Regions from separate parts of the Pandoraea pnomenusa genome, predicted to be linked through region 1. Evidence: riboswitches for the same ligand, from Rfam matches in the RefSeq annotation. Region 1 holds a riboswitch; the other holds the start of a gene.

Region 1 (10,137 bases):
ACCCGACCGATCATCCCGCGCTCACGCAAGCCGAGTCGGACTACATCAACGAAGGCCGCGCCGTCGACGCGGCGGCCGATGCTCGCAAGCCCGATCTGCTCACCATCGTGCGCCAGCGCAACTTCTGGGGGATCGCGCTGCCGCGCTTTTTCGCCGATCCGGTGTGGGGCACGATCGTATTCTGGATGCCGTTGTACCTCAACCAGGCGCGCGGCTTCGATCTGAAGACGATCGCGGCCACGGCGTGGCTTCCGTTCGTGGCGGCGGACGTCGGCTGCCTGATGGGCGGCACGATCTCCGTCTGGCTGAACCGGCACTTCCGGATGACCATCTTCAACGGCAAGCGCGTGGTGTTTACGATCGGCGCGATCATCATGACGGCGATGTGCGGCGTGGGTTTCGTCAAGGACCCGATGATGGCGATCTTCCTGCTGTGCCTGGGCGGATTCGCGCACCAGACCCTCTCGATCAGCGTGATCTCGATGTCGGCGGATCTGTTCCCGCGCAACGAGGTCGCCACCGTCACCGGTCTCGCGGGGTTGTCCGCGGGCATCGGCAACCTGCTGTTCACGCTGGTGATCGGCACGTTCGTGACCGCCGTGGGCTACGCGCCGTTCTTCGTGGCCCTGGGGCTTGGCGACCTGATCGGAGCCGTGATCCTGTGGACCCTCGTCAAGCCGCACATCACCGGCACCGCAACGCCGGTGACGCGGGCGCGCACCGGCGGTGTCGATGCGGCGCGCACGGCAAACGCCTGAGCCGCGAGTTCATGCATTCGTGCACGCTCGCGGTCGATATACCGATGAACAAGGACTGATATGAGCCAGACTTCCGGCAACCCCTCCAAGCCGTTTCGTCGCCTGCTGCTGACCGGCGCCGCGGGCAATCTGGGCAAACAACTGCGCGGCAAGCTCGCCGAGTGGGCGGACATCGTGCGCGTGAGCGACATCGTGCCGATCACCGCCGACGCGCCTCACGAGGAAGCGATGCAGGTCGATCTCGCCGATCGTGCGGCAGTGCATGCGTTGCTCGCGGACGTCGATGCCCTGGTGCATCTGGGCGGCATTTCCGTCGAGGCGCCGTTCGACGATATTCTGCAAGCGAACATTCTCGGCCTGTACAACGTGTACAGCGCGGCGCAGAAGCAGGGCGTCAGGCGCATCATCTACGCGAGCTCGAACCACGCGGTGGGCTTCCATCCCGTGACGGAGGTGCTCGACACCGACGTGCCGCATCGTCCCGATGGCATGTACGGTCTGTCCAAGTGCTTCGGCGAAGACCTGTCGCGCTATTACTTCGATCGCTTCGGCCTCGAGACGGTCTGCCTGCGCATCGGCTCGTCGTTCGAGCAGCCGAAGAACCCGCGCATGATGGTGACGTATCTGAGCTATCGTGATTTCGCAGAGCTCGTGCGATGCTCGCTGTTCACGAATCGCGTGGGACACGCCATCGTCTACGGTGTGTCGGACAACCCGACGCTCTGGGTCGACAACACGAAGGCGGCCTTTCTTGGCTATCGTCCCCAGGACAGCTCGGCCGAGTTCGCAGGACTGTTCCCGGCGAAGGCACCCGACACGCAGATGGACGACTGGGCGCAGCGCTTCCAGGGTGGCCCGTTTGTGCTGATGGGGCCGATGGAGCCCAAGGCATGAGCGTGTCGATCGAGCGGCTAGAGCCGTCGCGTGCAACGCCCCATGCCGTCGGCGAGAGCCCGCTGTGGCGCGCCGACGAACAGGCGCTGTACTGGGTCGACATCCCGGCGCGACAGTTGCATTGCGTCACGCCGGCCGACGGCATTCACCGGCAATGGACGTTCCCCGAGCAGATCGCCTGCTTCACGTTCGACGCCGCCGGCACGCTGCTGGCGGGCTGCGAGAGCGGCCTGTTCGCCGCGCGACTCGGTGCGTCGGACACCGTGACCGAATCGCAGTGGCAACGACTCGCGGCACCGGCGTTTCCGGCCTCGGGCATGCGCTTCAACGATGGCCGCTGCGACCGGCAGGGGCGCTTCTGGGCGGGCACGATGGTGCAGGACATGTCGCTCGTGAGCGACGTTGGCGCGCTCTTCCGCTATGACGCCGAGGGACGGCTGTCCGCGCCGCTGGTCGACCGTCTGGTCACGCAGAATGGCCTCGGCTTCTCGCCCGACAGTCGCACGATGTACCTGAGCGACTCGCATCCGGCGCGTCGGCGCGTATGGGCGTTCGACTTCGATGCCGAGCGCGGTGTCATCGGCGCGCAGCGTCTGTTCGTCGACATGAACGACTACCCGGGGCGGCCGGACGGCGCCGCGGTCGATGCCGACGGCGCCTACTGGACCTGTGCCAACGACGGCAGTCGCCTGCTGCGCTTCACGCCGGCGGGTGTACTCGATCGGGAAATCGTGCTGCCCGTGTCGAAGCCGTCGATGTGCGCATTCGGCGGACGCGATTTCGACACGCTGTTCGTCACGTCGATTCGGCCGGGCGTGGGAGCCAACGAGCACGACGGGCATGTGTTCGCCGTGCGTTGCGGGGTGCAGGGGTTACCGGAAGCGCCCTATGCCGGCGCGCTTCCGGTGGCGGGCTGAAGCCGGGCGCTTCAGCCGCGGCGTGCCGCGATCAGTGCGTGAAGTCAGGCGTGGCGAGCGACTTGCCGCGTGTCTCGGGCAGCAGCAGGGCGCACAGCACCACGAGCAGATAGCCGCCGCCGGCCACCATGCCGATCGCCTTCACGAGCGAACCCGTCTGTGCGAGCGTGCCCACGGCGATGGGGAAAAACGACCCGATGCCGCGCCCCAGGTTGTAACAGAAGCCCTGCCCCGAACCGCGAATGTGGTTCGGGTAGAGCTCGGTCAGATACGCGCCGATACCCGCGAAGATGCCTTGCACGACGATGCCCAGCGGAAAGCCGAGCAGCAGCATGGCGCTGTCGGTGATCGGCAGCATGGTGTAGGCCATGCCCAGCAGGAACGACGCGATGGCGAAGAAGATGAAGGCGCCGCGCCGGCCGAGCTTGTCCGAGAGAATCGCGCCGACAATGTAGCCCACGAACGAGCCGACGATCAGCACGATCAGATAGGCGCTGGTGTTGAATACCGACAGACCGCGCACCGTTTTCAGGTACGTCGGCAGCCATGTGGTGATGGCGTAGTAACCGCCAAGCATGCCCGAGCACAGCAGGCTGCCGAGGATCGTCGTCTTCAGATGCTCCGGCGAGAAAATCTGCATGAAGTTGCCCTGCAATTGTCCCTCGGCGACCTTGCGGCGCGTTTGCGTGAAGATCTCGGGGTCCGACACGTTACGACGCACGTACGTGATCCACAGCGCCGGCACGATGCCGATCCAGAAACACGCGCGCCATGCCGTGCCTTCGTCGAGCACCGCGAAGAAGAACCAGTACAGCAGCGCGGCGGCGGCCCAGCCCACGGACCAGCTGCTTTGCACCGTGCCGACCGCTTTGGCGCGATGCTGCGGCGATCGAATCATCTCGCCCATCATCATCGTGACCACCGTCCATTCGCCGCCGAAGCCGATGCCCTGCAACGTGCGCGTGACGAGCAACTGCCAGAACGAGTTCGTGAAGCCAGAGAGGAAGGTGAACAGGCAGAACGTGGCAATCGTCCACTGCAGCACGCGCACCCGCCCGAAGCGATCCGCGAGAATGCCCGCCAGCCACCCGCCGACCGCCGACGAGATCAGCGAGCTGGTGGCGATCATGCCTGCCTCGCTCTTCGACATGCCCCATGCGGCAATGAGCGTGGGAATGAGAAACGAATAGATCATGAAGTCGAACGCGTCGACGGCGTAGCCGCCGAAGCCCGCATACAGGGCCTTGCGTTCCTTCGTGTTGAGTTCGTTGAACCAGGAAAAAAATGCCATGGAAACTCCTCGGTGGATCCTGTGCCTGTCGTTATGTGTGCTGCGTGTGTGCGGATAAACGTGTGCGGATAAACGGTGGCGCTCTCCGGCGCCGTGCCCCGCGGCTGCGTCCCTGTGCGTGCGATGTTCGCCATCCGCCATGACGCGGCGCATCGATGTGTCGGCGCGTCAGCGTCAGAGCGTGAGGCCGCCGTCGACGTGGATGACCTGGCCGGTGATCTGCCGCGCGTGCGGGCCGAGCAGGAAGACGGCGAGTGCGGCGACATCGTCGGGCTCGCACAGGCGTGCGGTCGGGGTGGCGTCGGCCGCGCGCTGCCATGCGGTGGGGTCGATGGCCGAATGGCCGCCGTCCTTGCGCGTATAGCCGGGGGCCACGCAGTTGATCGTTACGCCGGCGCGCGCATACTCGGCGGCGGCGCTTTTGGCGAGTGCCTCGATGGCGGCCTTGGCTGCCGCCGTGGCCGGAAAGCCCGCCTGATTGGGTGCGAAACGATGCGCGACGAACGAGCTGATGGCGACCACGCTGGCCTGCGACGAGCGTTGCAGATCGGGCAGGGCGCTGCGCAGCAGGGCGGCGAAGGCGCCTGGCATGGCGGCGAGCGTGCGGGCAAAAGCGTCGTCGTCGATGTCGGCGAGGCTTTGCCGCGTGGCAAAGCCGGCATTGCTCACGACCTGATCGACCGGACCGAAGGCGTCATGCGCGGCGTCGATCAGGCGCGCGCCCGCCGACGGGTCCGTCAGGTCGCCGAACCAAACGGCGCACTGGGCGCCGAATCCCTCGCAGGCGTGACGCACGTCCGCCAGCCGCGCCTGACTCGCGTCGGATGCGCCTCGGGTATGCAGGAGCAGGCGGGTGTCGGGAGAGGCAAGCCGGCGCGCGATGGCGGCGCCGATGCCCGATGCCGCGCCGGTCACGACGATGGTGCGCGCGGCGCGCGGGCCGGACGGGAAAGCGGGGGTAGTCACGATGTGCCCGAAGCAAGCCAGAGGTGCTCGTGATTATGCCAAACCCCCTGCCCGCCGGAACAGGCGCGTCAATAATATTTATGAAGTGAACGAATCAGGCCGCGCCGACCACCCGTGACCTTTCGACGTCCGCCGTCGCGGGCAGCGTGAGGGTGTGCTGATGGAAGCGTCCAAGCGTATCGCGATGCGCCACGCTCACAAGGGTCGTGGCCGGCAGGCGGGCATGGAGCGCTTCGTACACCGCTTCTTCGGTCTGGACGTCGAGCGCGCTGGTGGCCTCGTCGAGGAACAGATAGTCGGGCTTTTGCAGCAGGGCGCGCGCCGCGGCGAGCCGTTGCTGCTCGCCGCCGGACAGCCGCCGCGCCCAGTGCGCGACGCTCAGGAGTTCGTCGCCGTACTGACCGAGCTTCACGGCGTCGAGCGCGGCGCGACATTCGGCGTCGGTAAAGGCGTCGGGTGCGGAAGGAAAGGCGAGCGCGGCCTTGAGGGTGTCGATCGGCAGGTAGCTTTGCTGCGAGAGGAAGAGGACGCGGGCGCTCGCGGGCACCTCGATGCGCCCGCTGCCGAACGGCCACAGGCCGGCGAGCGCGCGCAGCATGGTGCTCTTGCCGCAACCCGAGCGTCCGCGAACGAGCCAGCGCGAGCCGGGGGCGAAGATGAACGAGCCGGCGTCCACGAGCGGGGCGCCGTTAGGCAGCGTGAGCGTGAGGTCGGTCGCCGCGAAGGCGAGTGCCTGGTCGGCCGTGCGCACGTCGATGCCCCCCGCGCGTGGCGCGGCATCGATCACGCGCGTGAATTCGCGCAGACGGTTGATCGTCGCCTTCCAGTCCGCCAGCGTCGAGAAGCTGTTCACAAACCAGGAGAAGCCGTCGCTGACCTGCCCGAACGCGTCGATGATGCGCATGAGCACGCCGAGCGTGAAGGCGCCCGCGAAGTAGCGCGGCGCGGCCGCCATGATCGGGAACACGATGGCGATCTGCGCATAGATCGAGTTCGCGAAAATCAGGCGCTTGGTCACGACCATGATTTGCCACCAGTTGTCGCGCACGGCGCCGAATGCCGCTTTCAGGCGCGACAGCTCGGCGCCCTCGCCGCGGTAGAGCGCCACCTGCTCGGCCGATTCGCGCAAGCGCACCAGCAGGAAACGAAAGTCGGCTTCGACCTGCTGTTGGCGATAGCTCAGGCCCACGAGCGGGCGCCCGACCTTGAAGATGAAGAACGAGCCCACGAGCGCATACAGCGCCGCGACCCACACCATGTAGCCGGGAATCGTCACGTTCATGCCGGCGAGCGCGAACGACACCGCGCCCGAGATCGTCCAGAGGATCGTCACGAACGAGAACAGCGAGACGAGCGTGGTGAGCAGGTCGAGCGACAGCGCGAGCGACGAACTTACCAGCGTGCGAATGTCTTCCGATACGCGCTGGTCGGGGTTGTCGGTCAGGTGATCGCGCTCGATGCGGTAGTACGCCTGATGCGCGAACCACTTCGTGAGCGTGGCATCGGTGACCCATTGCCGCCAGCGGATCTCGAGCATCTGCCGGAAGTACGTGCGGAACGTCGCGATGATGATGAAGCTGAAGGCGAGGATCGCGAATTCGACGAGCGACGACTTGAAGACGGGCCAGTTGCGCTTGTCCAGCGCGTCGTAAAAGCTGGCGTTCCACGCGTTGAGCCGCACGTTGATGAACACCACGGCCAGATTGAGCACGACGACGAGTGCCAGCAGCCGGCGGCCTTCCCAACGCTTTTCCGACACCCAGTAGGGGCGGATCAGTTGCCAGGCGCTCGGGTGCTTCGGCGGGGTGGGGGCGGGGGTGGCCGGATCGACCGGCGGCGGGACGTCGGGCGACGCGGAGGACATCGGCGTGTGGACCATGATCGTCGGGCGGCATTGCCGCAAGGAGCCAATTTGTTATGGGGGAAACGGTTCGTTTGACCGTTGTTCAGGATGCTGCGTTGCACGATTTGCGGCCCGAAACGCGCGTCACATCGAAATTCAGTTTACGCGTTGTTACAAGGCCCGGGGGATTCGTCAAAAAACGAGACGCGATGAGCGTGCAACCGCCCGGGAGGCCAGCTTGCACGGGCGTCGGCATCTATGTTGTAATGGCTGCGGGCGAAACAGGGGTGCTCCGTGTCGGACGCGGGGGTTAACTGACAAGGTTAACCATGCGTCACAAAGGAACGCGGGGCTGAGAGAGACCCTTTGCACCCGACCCGGGTAATACCGGCGTGGGAAGTTTCCGACTCCTCCAGTGGGGTAAGGTGTCCAGACACCGTTTCGTCCTTTTGCTTTCATGAGGAAAGGACCCCATGCGTTACCTTCCACACACACCTTCGCGGCTTCCCGAGTGCCTGCGCGCCGTCACGGCCTGCGCGGCAATGCGCGTATGAGCGCCCCGATTTCGCATCCCGACATCGCCATTCTGGGCGGCGGCCTGTCCGGTCGTCTGCTCGCCTGGCAGTTGATTCGTGGGGGCGCGCGCGTCGCGCTGTACGAACGCGGCGATGCCGACGGTTCGAGCGCGGCGGGTTGGGTGGCCGCCGCCATGCTCGCGCCGCTGGCCGAAGCGGCCGTGGCCGAGCCGAGCATCGTCGAGATGGGAGCCGTCGGCCTGGAGCGCTGGCCGGGGCTCATCGACGGCCTGCCCGAGCCCGTGTTCTTCCAGCGCAACGGCACACTGGTCGTGTGGCATCAGCCCGATCGCGCCGAATCCGTGATGTTCGACCGCCGCATGCGCGCGAACGCGCCGCCGGCCCTGCTGCGCGGCGGCGTGGAGCGGCTGGCCGGGCCGCAGTTGGGCGAGGTCGAGCCGGCGCTGGCCGGTCGTTTTCAGGAAGGTTGGCTGTTGCCCAACGAAGGGCAGCTCGACAACCGTCAACTGCTGCGCGCGCTGGCGGCTGGCCTGGCAAAGGCCGGGGCGGAACTGCACTGGCATACCGAGATCGCCGAGGGCGCGTATCCGCAGGCGGGGCTCGTCATCGATTGCCGCGGGCTCGGTGCGCGTACAGCATTGACGCAACTGCGCGGCGTTCGCGGTGAAGTGGCGCGCATTCACGCGCCGGGCATCGGGCTGCGGCGACCGGTACGCCTGCTGCACCCGCGCTATCCGATCTATATCGCGCCAAAGGAAAACGATCTGTACGTGATTGGCGCGACCGAGCTGGAATCGGAGGACATGTCACCGATGACCGTACGCTCGGCGCTCGAGCTGCTGTCGGCGGCGCATTCGCTGAACCCGGCATTCGGCGAGGCGCGCATCGTGGAACTCAATGTGAACTGTCGCCCGGCGCTGCCGGACCATCTGCCCCGCGTGCAGTGGGACGGCGCCCGGCTGATGCGCGTGAACGGACTTTACCGTCACGGCTATCTGCTCGCGCCTGCGGTGACGGGAGAGGCTTGCGCGCTGGCACAGGCATTGATGCAAACAACGAGCGCGCCGTCGGGGCAGGCGTTCGACTGGGAGACGTGGCGAGCGAGCCGGCCGTGGCCGGACCTGTTCCGCCAGGCATGAGAGGGAGCCGTACGAGATGGATATCCATATCAATCAACAGACACTGAGCGTGGCCGAGACCGCGACGTTGGCCGAGGCGTTGAACGCCTATGGCGCGAAGCCGCCGTTTGCGGCGGCTATCAACGGACAATTCGTGCCCAAGACGCAATACACCGCGCGCGTGCTCGCGCAGGGCGACAAGATCGACGTTGTGCAACCGGTCGCCGGAGGCTGACATGAACGCATTCACCGAATCCGCCAACGTGGCGGCCGGCAGCGCGCGAGACGCGCTCACGCTCTACGACACCCGTTTCGGCAGCCGTTTCCTGCTGGGCACCGCCCGTTATCCGTCGCTGCAGGCGCTCAACGACTCGATCGACGCCGCCCGGCCGGGCATGGTCACGGTGGCATTGCGCCGCCAGTTGTCGGGCACGGGCGCACAGGCGTCGGAAGGGCATTTCTGGGAGACGCTGCGCCGCCTCGCGGTGCCGGTGCTGCCCAACACCGCCGGCTGCCATTCGGTGCAGGAAGCGGTGACAACGGCGCAAATGGCGCGCGAAGTCTTCGAGACCGACTGGATCAAGCTCGAACTCATTGGCGACGACTACACGCTCCAGCCCGATCCGTTCGGCCTGGTGACGGCCGCCGAACAACTGATTCGCGACGGCTTCAAGGTGCTGCCCTACTGCACGGAGGATCTGGTGCTCTGCCGCCGTTTGCTCGACGTGGGCTGCCAGGCGCTCATGCCGTGGGGCGCGCCCATCGGCACGGGCAAGGGCGTGATCAATCCTTACGGCCTGCGCCTGCTGCGCGACCGCCTGCCGGACACGCCGCTCATCGTCGACGCCGGCCTCGGCCTGCCGTCGCACGCGTGCCAGGTGATGGAGTGGGGCTACGATGGCGTATTGCTCAACACGGCCGTGGCGCTCGCCGCGCAACCTGTGGAGATGGCCGGCGCGTTCGCCGCCGCGATCCGGGCAGGCCGCGCCGCGTGGCTCGCCGGACCGATGGCCGAGCGCGAGAGTGCGCAGGCCAGCACGCCGGTCGTGGGCGTGCCGTTCTGGCATCAGACGGGCGCCTGAGCGCCCGCGAGCCTCGCCGCCATCGGCGCGCATCGATCGACATTCAAGGAATTTTCATGACGACGCACTCCGGCGCCGCCGCACCCTCGCACGACTTGCACCTCTCGAACGTGCGATGCCTGCCCGACGATGCACCGCTGGCCATGGCCTGGCAGCAGGCCGCGGCGCAAATTCGCGCGCGGCTCGCGCCATGGCCCGACGACGCCTCGGCGCCCCGCTGGCGCCTGCATGCGCAAACGCCGGCAAGTGCGGGCAAGGGCGACGTGATCTGGTGGCCGATGTCGTCGGCGCAAACGCCGGGCACGGCGGCGCTGATGCAACGCGATGCCTGGCGCGCGGCGGGCGCCGTGGTGCTCGACTCACGGGCGTTGGCCGCAGGTCGTGCCGAGGATACTTTGTATACGTCCGATACGATCTATCGGGTGGCCGGCGTGGACGATCCGGCCTTCTTCCCGGCGTTTGCGGCGTTTCTCGACTGTGGTTTCATGCCGCAGGACGCGCTCGTACTCGCGCGTGCCTGGCGTACCGACGGCAGCCACGCCCATGCGGAGGATGCCGGCACGCTGGGCGCGTGGCCGACCCGTCTCGAAACGTTCCCGGAAGTCCTCGGGCAAGTGCCGTCGCCGGGCCGCTTTCCGGGCTGCCCCAAGCGACTGGGACTCTATCCCGTGCTGCCGAACGCCGAATGGTGCGAGCGCATGGCCGACCTTCAGGTGGGTACCGTGCAATTGC
Region 2 (10,137 bases), 850 kb from region 1:
CGTGTGACAACGGCCCTTGCCGGGCCGTAGTGCGGGCGCGACGACGCTCAGCGGCCCGCGCCGGCGTTGGCGCTGCCGTCGGATTTCGCATCGCGCGCGACCGGCTTGGCGGCGCCGGCCTTGAGCGTCTTCGACGATTGCGCCGCACGCTGGCGATTTGCGTATCGCTGCGCCAACACGGCACACACCATCAGTTGCATCTGATGAAACAGCATGAGCGGCAGCACGATGGCGCCCAGCGGGCCGGTCGCGAACAGCACCTTGGCCATCGGAATTCCGCTGGCGAGGCTTTTCTTCGAACCGCAGAACACGATCGTGATTTCGTCTTCTCGCGAGAAGCCAAGCCAGCGTGCCGAGAAGGTGGTGAATGCAAGCATGATCGCGAGGATCACGGCGCAACAGCCAAGCAGGCCCAGCAGCGCGAGCGGCGGAATCTGGTGCCAAAGCCCCGTGTTCACGGCCTCGCTGAACGCCGTGTACACCACCAGCAGAATCGAGCCCTGATCGACGAACTTGAGCAGCCCGCGATTGCGTTCGACCCATTTGCCGATCGCCTTGCGCGAGAGTTGCCCCGCGATGAACGGCACGAGCAGCTGGAGCATGATGTTGCCGATCGAGTCGAACGGCGACGCGCCGGTGTTGCCGTCGTGATGAACCACGACCAGCCCGACCAGCAGCGGCGTAATGAAAATGCCGAACAGGCTCGACGCCGAGGCACTGCACACGGCCGCCGGCACATTGCCGCGCGCGATGGACGTGAACGCGATCGCCGACTGCACCGTTGCCGGCAGCGTGCACAGGAACAGCACGCCGAGGTATAGCTCGGGTGTCACCATCCAGGAGAGCACCGGCTTGAGCGCCACACCGACGATCGGGAAGATGGCGAACGTGCTGGCAAACACCAGCAGGTGCAGGCGCCAGTGCGTGGCGCCGGCGAGCACGGCTTCACGCGAGAGCTTCGCGCCGTGCAGGAAGAACAGGGCCGCAATCGCCACGTTGGTCAGCAGATTGAAGGCCACCCCGCCCTCGCCATGCGCCGGCAGAAAGCTGGCCAACGCGACGGTCGCCACCAGCATCAACGTGAAATTGTCGGGAAGAAAACGCGGTCTGGCCATTGTCGATCTCGAATACGCCTGAAAAGACAAAGCCCGTACGCCAGGACACGCACCGGCGGCATGTCGCCGCCTGCGGGTCTCAATCGATCGGCGGGCGATCGGAAGTGACCGGAAGTGTGCGCTCGCGATACGGGTTTTCACGTATTAGACCGCAAGGACAGTTAAAATACAAATTCATTTAAAAATTTTATTCATACAAAATTCGCATGAATATCTCGCTGCGCCAGCTCAAGGTGTTCCTCGCAGTGGCCGACCTCGGCAGCTTCAGCCGCGCCGGAGAGGATATTGGCCTGACTCAGCCGGCCGTCAGCCGTTGTATTCGGGAGCTCGAACAAGAACTCGGACTCAAGCTCGTGGACCGTACCACGCGGGAAGTCACGCTGACCGAAGTGGGCGCCAGCCTCTCCGCCACCCTCGCCCGGGTGCTCGACGAGCTGGAAAGCGCCCTTCGCGACACGCACGGCCTGGCCGAGGAGCGTCGTGGCCGGGTTCGCGTAGCCAGCGCGCCAACCATTTCGGCCAATCTCATGCCGGAATGTATTTCGGCCTGTGCCACTCGCTTCCCGGACATCACGCTGATGCTGCGCGACCAGGTCCAGACGCTGGCGACCGACAGCGTGCGTCATGGCGAAGTCGATTTCGGGGTAATCGTCGCGTCCGAGGGCACCGACGACCTCGTCGGCGAGCCGATCATGGTCGAGCCATTCCTGGTGGTGTGCGATCGCTCACATCGGTTCGCCGGACGGACGACCGTGGAGTGGAAAGCGCTCAATGGCGAGAAACTCGTGCTGCTCGACTATGCGTCGGGTAGCCGCCCGCTCATCGACCGTGCGCTGGCAGCGCATGGGGCTTACTGCCAGGTGGCGCAGGAAGTCGGACACGCCATCACCGTGTTCCGCATGGTCGAGGCGGGCATCGGCATCAGCATCATGCCGGCGCTTGCGCTGCCCACGATGCCCGGACCCAAGAACGACGGGCGGCTCATCGCCCTGCCGCTCGTGCCCCAGATCGACCGGACGATCACGCTCGTACGCCGCAAGAACCGCACCCTTTCGCCCGCCGCACAGTCCGTGTGGGAGCTGATCCAGCAGGTCACGGCCGCCTCGCCACACGCGCTCGCGGCCCCTTCCCGCAAGGCCGCACGCGGAGCGAAGACGGCGACACCAAAAAAATAACCACAAATAACGAATAAAGAGCACTATTGACCTACGATTGATCGATATTCAACGAAATAAGTCCAAGGGAATCGCAAACCGTCCGAGCATTGTGAGTGAGCGCCTGCTACAATTGTGGGGCGTCGACTCCCCCCCACAAAGCGCGTGACGGTCTCGCCATCGCGCCTCGACGCCATGCCCGCCCCCGGCGGGCATTGTGTTTCTCGTATGGCGTCATGGACTTGTTCATCAAATACTTCAGCCCGCTTTGGCTCTTCCATGCGGCGGCCGATCTGTCGTTCTGGCAGCGGCATCAACTCGACGCACGCATGCACGTCGTGAGTCGGTTCCTGTGGCGATATGTGATGCGCTGGAGCGTTGTAAGCGCCATGCTGCTCGTGCCCGCGGCCCTGCTGGCGCACGGCCTTGCCGCGACCGGGCTGGCACTGGCGGGTGGCGTATCGGCCAGCGTCGCGGTATTGATGGCGGCACTCGCGCTGGGTTGCCTCATCGGCTCGCGCCTGCGTTGATCCCCGCGTAACTCCCCGCTCGTCGCAACATCGCGCCCGCAGTGGGGGCAAGGCGCGAGCACCGCATCGGCATCAGGTCAGGATCGAGTTGGCATCCGGCCGGCGTCAGGTCCGCATCAGGAAGACAACACGCCGGCCCCGTGCCGCGCGTCGTCGCGCTCACGTTTCGTCATGTGCGTCGACTATGATGGAACGGCTCGCCTCGCGTGGCATGTCGCCCGCGACGCCAGCCTTCCTCGACCCAAAGGAGATTCCCATGGCCAATGCCAAGATCCTGGTGGTGTTCTACAGCATGTACGGGCACATCTACAAGATGGCCGAAGCCGTTGCCGAAGGGGCGCGCGGCGTCGCCGGTGCGGAAGTGAGCGTCATGCAGGTCCCCGAACTCGTTCCCGACGACGTGCTGGAAAAGAGCGGCGCGAAAGCGGCACGGGCAGCCTTTGCGAACGTACCGGTCGCGCGCGTCGATCAACTGCCCGACTACGACGCGATCATCTTCGGCACACCCACGCGCTTCGGCAACATGACGGCCCAGATGCGTAACTTCCTCGACCAGACCGGCGGTTTGTGGGCCAAGGGAGCGCTCGCCGGGAAGGTCGGCAGCGTGTTCGCCAGCACCGCCACGCAACACGGCGGACAGGAGACGACGATCACGAGCTTCCACACCACGTTGCTGCACCATGGCATGGTCATCGTGGGCGTGCCTTACACGGAACCCGCGCTGACCAACATGGCGGAAATCACCGGAGGCACGCCGTACGGCGCAACCACGCTGGCGGCTGCCGACGGCTCTCGCCAGCCGAGCGAGAACGAATTGAAGATCGCCCGCACGCAAGGCCGGCACGTGGCCGAAATTGCGGCCGCCCTCAAACACGGACGCGCACTGTAATCCTCGCCAGGCGTTGCGCGGTGGTCACGCCCGAAGGCGTTCCCACAGCGCAGCGCCTGACAACGGTAAACGGCACGCCCGACCACGATGCGCCGCCGCGCGATCAGATCAGCTTCAGGTCCTTCAGCACCGACTTCACGATGCGTGCCCGTTTCGGGGCGTCCGCCTCCGACAGCATGTCGATGTTGATCGCGACGCTGGCGATGTTGCCGTCGCGCTCGATCCACCCTACCCACCAGCCGATATCGGGCTTCTTGTCGACGAACCAGCCCGTCTTGCCGTGAAGCACATAGTCCGGCGTGGCTTCGACGATCGACATCTGGCGCACGATGTCCTGCGAGCGCGCAGAGAACGGCAACGTGCCACGCGCGAGACGCTGCAGGAAGTCCACCTGCTCACGCGCCGAAATCTGCAGACTGTCGTCGACCCAATAGGCGTCCGGCGCGCCGCCAATGGTGCGGTTGCCATACCCGACCTCGTTCAGCTTCGCCTGCGCGTACCGGCGCCCGATCTTGTGCGAGACGACCTGATAGCAGGGCAGGCATGACACGCGAAACGCGGTCCTCAGGTCCATCGCCGCGTTCCAGTTCTTGATGCGTCGCGGCTTGCCATCCCAGGGAATGATCGCGCGTTCGTTGTCCAGCGCCCCGGAGTCGAGCGCCAGCAGGCTGTTGAATATCTTGTAAGTCGACGCCGGCGACATGCGCTTCTCGGCACGTGCGGCGTCGTAGGCCTGATAGGTTTGCGTGCGTGCGTCGAGCACCACGATCGTGCCCTTCACGCCCTCCGCGGTGAACAGCTTGCCCCAGTCGGCGCGCTCGGTGATGCGCCCCGGCGCGGCTTTCGGCACGTCGGCCGCATAGGCCGCAGGGGTGGCGGCGAGCGTTGCGGGCAAGACGACCGCGCCGACCAGCCGCCGCCACAGGCCGGCACGCCACCGGCGAGAAATTATCGTATTCATTTCGTTGTCCTGATTTCATGGGAGGTTCGTCGGACATGCGGGACGTTGCGGACCCTCCGGGGCATCGCCGGCATGCTGTCAGGACGCTGGCCAGGCGCCGGTTCTCGAGAGCATATGCAGCTTAGTGCGGGTTTCGACAGACGCAAAGCAAAGCTACCGTAACCGACGTAACCGCCGTATCATCGGTGCGCCCCTCCCGAAGACCGTGAGATTGCGGCGCAGGCTGCACGCCGCCCCGGCGCGAAGCGGGCGCTTCTCCGACGTCATTCGACGAAACTCGACGCCATGCCCGACATTCCCGCCACCGACACGAACGTCAGCGCCACTGGCGCCTCCCCCCTCGCCGTACGCCTCGACGCGCCACAAACGATCAATGGCGAGGCGGTCCGCTACCAAAGCCTTTGGCTGCTCATGCGGGTGTATTACGCGGCGCTTTACGAGAATTCGCCCGTCTCGCTGGCATCGCTGAAGTCCCGCTTCGGACAGACGTCCGGTGCGGCGGGCGATCTGCGCATGCTGATCAGTCGCGCTTTTTCGGATTTCGCGCGCTGGCATGTCGCGGTCGGCTGGGGCGAGGATCGCCACGCCGACCCGCGTCTGCTGCCCACGCGCGGGCGTGGCAAAGGGCCGTTCTGGCTCGCGCCCCGGGAAATTCCGCGGGTCCGCGTGACGATTGGCAATGCCGCGCCGGACAGCCCGCGCCGCGCGATTGCCGCCTTTCTCGGCCTCCCGCAGGACACGGCGCCCGATACACACTCCCCCGCCCTCGATTACGTCATGCAGGACATCGCGTTCTGGCATCACCTGACGCTGGGCAAGCGCGACATGCAGGACGGCGTGTTCTTCGCGCCACCGCAAGCAAGCGCGCCGGGTGACGTGCGGCGTCAGCGCACGGGCGCCATCCCCTCGTTCCATGCCGCGCAGGTTTGCGCCGTCGACGACGTGCAGCGAGGCATCGCGCTGCTCGCCGAGACGATCGTCTGGCGCCGCATGGGCGACGCCGCACGCACGAAGCGGACCCTCACCACGCTGGCGGAAACGTTCGGCACGAACCCGCCGGGCTCGCCCACGCTGCGCGCCATGCACTGGATCGTGCAGGCGTGGCAAGCCTACGCGTTGCGCGACGAAGCCGGCGCGTTCGCCCATCTGCAACGCATCGGCGACGACACGACGCTTGCCCCGTGTCTCGTCTACAACCCGCGGATTCGCTTCGAGAGCCGAAATCTGCAGGCATTGCTGCATAAGTCGCACGCCGCCCGTCCGGGTCCGATGCCGGCGCGCGCCAAATCGGCCGCCGATGCGCTGGCCGCCTTTTCCGACGCGCTGCAGGCCGCGTTCGAAGGCGATTCGATCGAACTGGCGCAACACGTTGCGGCCAACATCGGGCTGACGCTTTGGTTGTTCTGGCAGGGTGCGCTCATCGACCCGGGACGCCGCCTCGCCGCCGCCGACGTGCAGCGTCAGGCGTTGCGCTGGATTGGCTTGTCCGAATGGATCTGCGACCGCTTCGGCGTGGGCGGCAACTCCGTCTGGAACACCGTTTTTTTATTGCGCATCGCGCGCGGTGCCGTGCCGGCACGGCGCGATCCCGATCTTGCAACGTTGCGCGCGAGCACGCCGCTCGCCGTCGACGCATTTCTCGACGCCGTGCAGCCGTTCGGCGCACCGTTTTCGCGCGCCAAGGGATTCACCCGCTGGACCGACGTGCTGGCCACCACGCTCGCCGATCACGAAGAGGGGCGTGTTGGCTTCGAGCCGTTGCAGCTCGCCAACCTGTGGTTCGAGATGTTGTGGTTCGCGCTGCACCAGGACGGCGACTCCCCGCAGGCGTTGCACGCGGCTCACTCGCTGGGAAGGGTGCTGCCGATGCTTCCGCCCCCCGATCGGCGCTTCTTTCGCGACGTGCTTCGGCTCGTGCCGCGCGAGTTTCAGCGCGAAGTCCGGCTGGCACAGTGAGTCTGCGCCACACGGTCGCGGCTCGCCCGCACATCGGTCACGCACGGTCGATCGGCGATAGTGCGCAAACGGAAGTCGCGCCGGGCCCGGCGCAGGCCCATCGCACCGCCAACGTGCATTCGGACGCAGTTCAGCGCACGCCGTGCGGCACCTTTGGCAGCGGTGCGCGAAATGCGATGGCCATCCGGTTCCACGCGTTGATCGTGGCAACGGCGAAGGTCAGGTCGGAGATCTCCTTGTCATCGTAATGCGCGCGCAGTTCGGCGAACACGTCGTCTGGCACGTGTCCGTCCTGCACGTTGGTGACGGCTTCCGTCCATGCGAGCGCCGCGCGCTCGGCCGGCGAATAAAGCTCCGTCTCCCGCCAGGCATCGAGCAGATGCACGCGGCGCGGCTCGATGCCGACTTTCAGCGCGTCTGTCACGTGCATGTCGATGCAGTACGCACAGCCATTGAGCTGCGAGGCGCGCAGCCACACGAGTTCGACGAGGCCGTCCGGCAGTCCGCAATCGTGGAAGTAGTGGCTCAGTGTGCTCAGGTATTCATACGGGCGCGGAGCGGCTTTGATGTAGTTCAGGCGCAGCATGGATGGTCCCTCCGTTCGATTGAAGTCAGTTCGGATCCGGCATTCACATCGTTGACGATACGCACCTCCTGCCTGAATCAAAAGAGCCAAAAGCGAATAAATTCGCCAGGCCAACGTCGGCCAAGTCGCCGACATCCCCGGTCCGGGGAACCGCGCGGCCCGCATTGTGCGCTCGCCAGCGAACCTGGCGTGGGGCGTGCGCGCATGACGCATTGCACCATCATCCGTTCACGTTTTTCGGGACACATCATGCTTGTGTTCGCCCGGCATGTCGGTGTATCGTTGCCGCAAAGCTAAGCGCAGGGGTCCTGCAACGTGAGTTGTGGGTGAGAAATACCCTTAGAACCTGATCTGGATAATGCCAGCGCAGGGAGCGTAGAAATTCCTCGCCCCCGTTCATGCTCCTGAGCCGCTTTGCGCCGAAATTGTCGGCGTCAACACGTGCCCCGCCAGGAGACATTGCATGAACGCCAACCCGAAGTTCCTCTCAGCCAACGCGCGCGTGGACGAAGCCGCGATCGCACCGCTGCCGAATTCCCGCAAGATCTACGTGCAAGGCTCGCGCCCGGACATCCAGGTGCCGATGCGTGAAATCTCGCAAGCCGACACCCCGACGAGCTTCGGCGGCGAAAAGAACCCGCCGATCTACGTGTACGACACCTCGGGCCCGTACACCGATCCGAACGCCAAGATCGACATCCGCTCCGGCCTGCCGGCCCTGCGTGCCGCATGGATCGAAGCGCGCGGCGACACCGAAGCGCTACCGGGCCTGACCTCGGCCTACGGCCGCGAGCGCGCCGCCGACGCCGCGACCGCGGAGCTGCGCTTCCCGGGCCTGCATCGCACGCCGCGTCGCGCCAAGGCCGGCAAGAACGTGACGCAGATGCACTACGCGCGTCAGGGCATCATCACGCCCGAAATGGAATACATCGCGATCCGCGAAAACCTCCGCCGTCAGGAATATATCGAAAGCGTGCGCCAGACGGGCCCGCAAGGCGAGCGTCTGGCCAAGCTGCTCTCGCGCCAGCATCCCGGCCAGCATTTCGGCGCCAGCATCCCGGCGGAGATCACGCCGGAGTTCGTGCGCAGCGAAATCGCACGCGGGCGCGCCATCATCCCGAACAACATCAACCACCCGGAATCGGAGCCGATGATCATCGGCCGCAACTTCCTCGTGAAAATCAACGCGAACATCGGCAACTCGGCCGTGACGTCGTCGATCGGCGAGGAAGTCGACAAGATGACGTGGGCGATCCGCTGGGGCGGCGACACGGTGATGGATCTGTCGACCGGCAAGCACATCCACGAAACGCGCGAGTGGATTCTGCGTAACAGCCCGGTGCCCATCGGCACCGTGCCGATCTATCAGGCGCTCGAAAAGGTCAACGGCAAGGCCGAGGAACTGACGTGGGAAATGTTCCGCGACACGCTCATCGAGCAGGCCGAGCAAGGCGTCGACTACTTCACGATCCACGCCGGCGTGCGTCTCGCCTACGTGCCGATGACGGCCAACCGCATGACCGGCATCGTCAGCCGCGGCGGCTCGATCATGGCCAAGTGGTGTCTCGCGCATCACAAGGAAAGCTTCCTGTACACGCACTTCGAAGAAATCTGCGAAATTATGAAGGCGTACGACGTCGCCTTCTCGCTGGGTGACGGCCTGCGCCCCGGCTCGATCTACGACGCCAACGACGAAGCGCAGCTCTCCGAACTCAAGACGCTGGGCGAACTCACCCAGATCGCGTGGAAGCACGACGTCCAGGTGATGATCGAAGGCCCGGGCCACGTGCCGATGCAACTCATCAAGGAGAACATGGATCTCCAGCTCGAGTACTGCGACGAAGCGCCGTTCTATACGCTCGGACCGCTCACGACGGACATCGCGCCGGGCTACGACCACATCACGTCGGGCATCGGTGCGGCGACCATCGGCTGGTACGGCACGGCCATGCTGTGCTACGTCACGCCGAAGGAACACCTGGGTCTGCCGAACAAGGACGACGTCAAGGAAGGCATCATCACGTACAAGCTCGCCGCGCACGCCGCCGATCTCGCCAAGGGCCACCCCGGTTCGCAGATTCGCGACAACGCGCTGTCGAAGGCGCGTTTCGAATTCCGTTGGGAAGACCAGTTCAACCTGGGTCTCGATCCGGACAAGGCGCGCGAATTCCACGACGAAACGCTGCCGAAGGATTCGGCCAAGGTCGCGCACTTCTGCTCGATGTGCGGTCCGCACTTCTGCTCGATGAAGATCACGCAGGACGTGCGCGATTACGCGGCCAAGCAAGGCATCACGGACGAAGCCGCCCTCAAGCAGGGCATGGAAGTCAAGGCCGTCGAGTTCGTCAAGAGCGGCGCCGAGATCTATCGTCGTACCTGATGCCTCGCCGCGTGCCGACGCCCTGTGCGTCGGCGCGGACGTTGCAGTGCAAAGCGCCCGGGGCACTTCACCCCGGGCGCTTTTTTCATTCGCGCCGCGCGACTGCCACGTGCAAGCCCCTCAACCGACCGATGGCGCGGTACTGGTGCCTGGCGCGGGTGCCGTCGGCACGCCGTACATCGAGAACTTGTTGCGCAGGCGTTGCGTGGCGATGTGCGCCGGCAGCGTCGACATCGACGTGGCGAGGGCGGTGAATGCCTTGGTGTTCGTTGCGGGCAGCACTGCCGCGTCCATCACTTCGGTGTGGCGCATCTCCCAGTGGCGCGCCCCCAGATGCTCGACGCCCAGCGCCAGCCGCGCCCATTCGTCGGTGCCCATGCCAACGGACGGTGGCAAGTCGCCGCGGACCAGAGCCTGATGCATCGGCAAACTGTCGGCGAACCCGACCCGAAGCATCCATTCGGTGCTTTGCGCGTCTGGCAGAACCCGCGCTCCCGAATGCAGCCGATCGTTGAGTCTGCCGATGAAGCCGCCCGGCGCCTCGAACGTCATGCACGCCTGCGTCC

The links. Region 1 has a riboswitch for thiamine pyrophosphate ahead of LV28_RS25910 (FAD-dependent oxidoreductase). Riboswitches for the same ligand answer to the same signal wherever they lie in the genome.
Region 2: another riboswitch for thiamine pyrophosphate. It lies ahead of thiC (phosphomethylpyrimidine synthase ThiC); the one in region 1 lies ahead of LV28_RS25910 (FAD-dependent oxidoreductase).

The regions. Positions count from the first base shown of each region.
Region 1 covers NZ_CP009553.3:408,272-418,408, forward strand. The annotation lists gene LV28_RS25880 (MFS transporter) at 1-758, shown strand, start outside; gene LV28_RS25885 (NAD-dependent epimerase/dehydratase family protein) at 819-1,652, shown strand; gene LV28_RS25890 (SMP-30/gluconolactonase/LRE family protein) at 1,649-2,569, shown strand; gene LV28_RS25895 (MFS transporter) at 2,601-3,860, opposite strand; gene LV28_RS25900 (SDR family NAD(P)-dependent oxidoreductase) at 4,035-4,826, opposite strand; gene LV28_RS25905 (ABC transporter ATP-binding protein/permease) at 4,921-6,690, opposite strand; TPP riboswitch at 6,943-7,085, shown strand; gene LV28_RS25910 (FAD-dependent oxidoreductase) at 7,220-8,344, shown strand; gene thiS (sulfur carrier protein ThiS) at 8,361-8,558, shown strand; gene LV28_RS25920 (thiazole synthase) at 8,560-9,405, shown strand; gene LV28_RS25925 (thiamine phosphate synthase) at 9,462-10,137, shown strand, end outside.
Region 2 covers NZ_CP009553.3:1,262,698-1,272,834, reverse strand. The annotation lists gene LV28_RS29845 (bile acid:sodium symporter family protein) at 48-1,115, opposite strand; gene LV28_RS29840 (LysR family transcriptional regulator) at 1,322-2,290, shown strand; gene LV28_RS29835 (hypothetical protein) at 2,506-2,799, shown strand; gene wrbA (NAD(P)H:quinone oxidoreductase) at 3,056-3,688, shown strand; gene LV28_RS29825 (OXA-62 family carbapenem-hydrolyzing class D beta-lactamase OXA-151) at 3,792-4,649, opposite strand; gene LV28_RS29820 (hypothetical protein) at 4,935-6,605, shown strand; gene LV28_RS29815 (carboxymuconolactone decarboxylase family protein) at 6,736-7,191, opposite strand; TPP riboswitch at 7,483-7,581, shown strand; gene thiC (phosphomethylpyrimidine synthase ThiC) at 7,655-9,571, shown strand; gene LV28_RS29805 (hypothetical protein) at 9,692-10,137, opposite strand, start outside.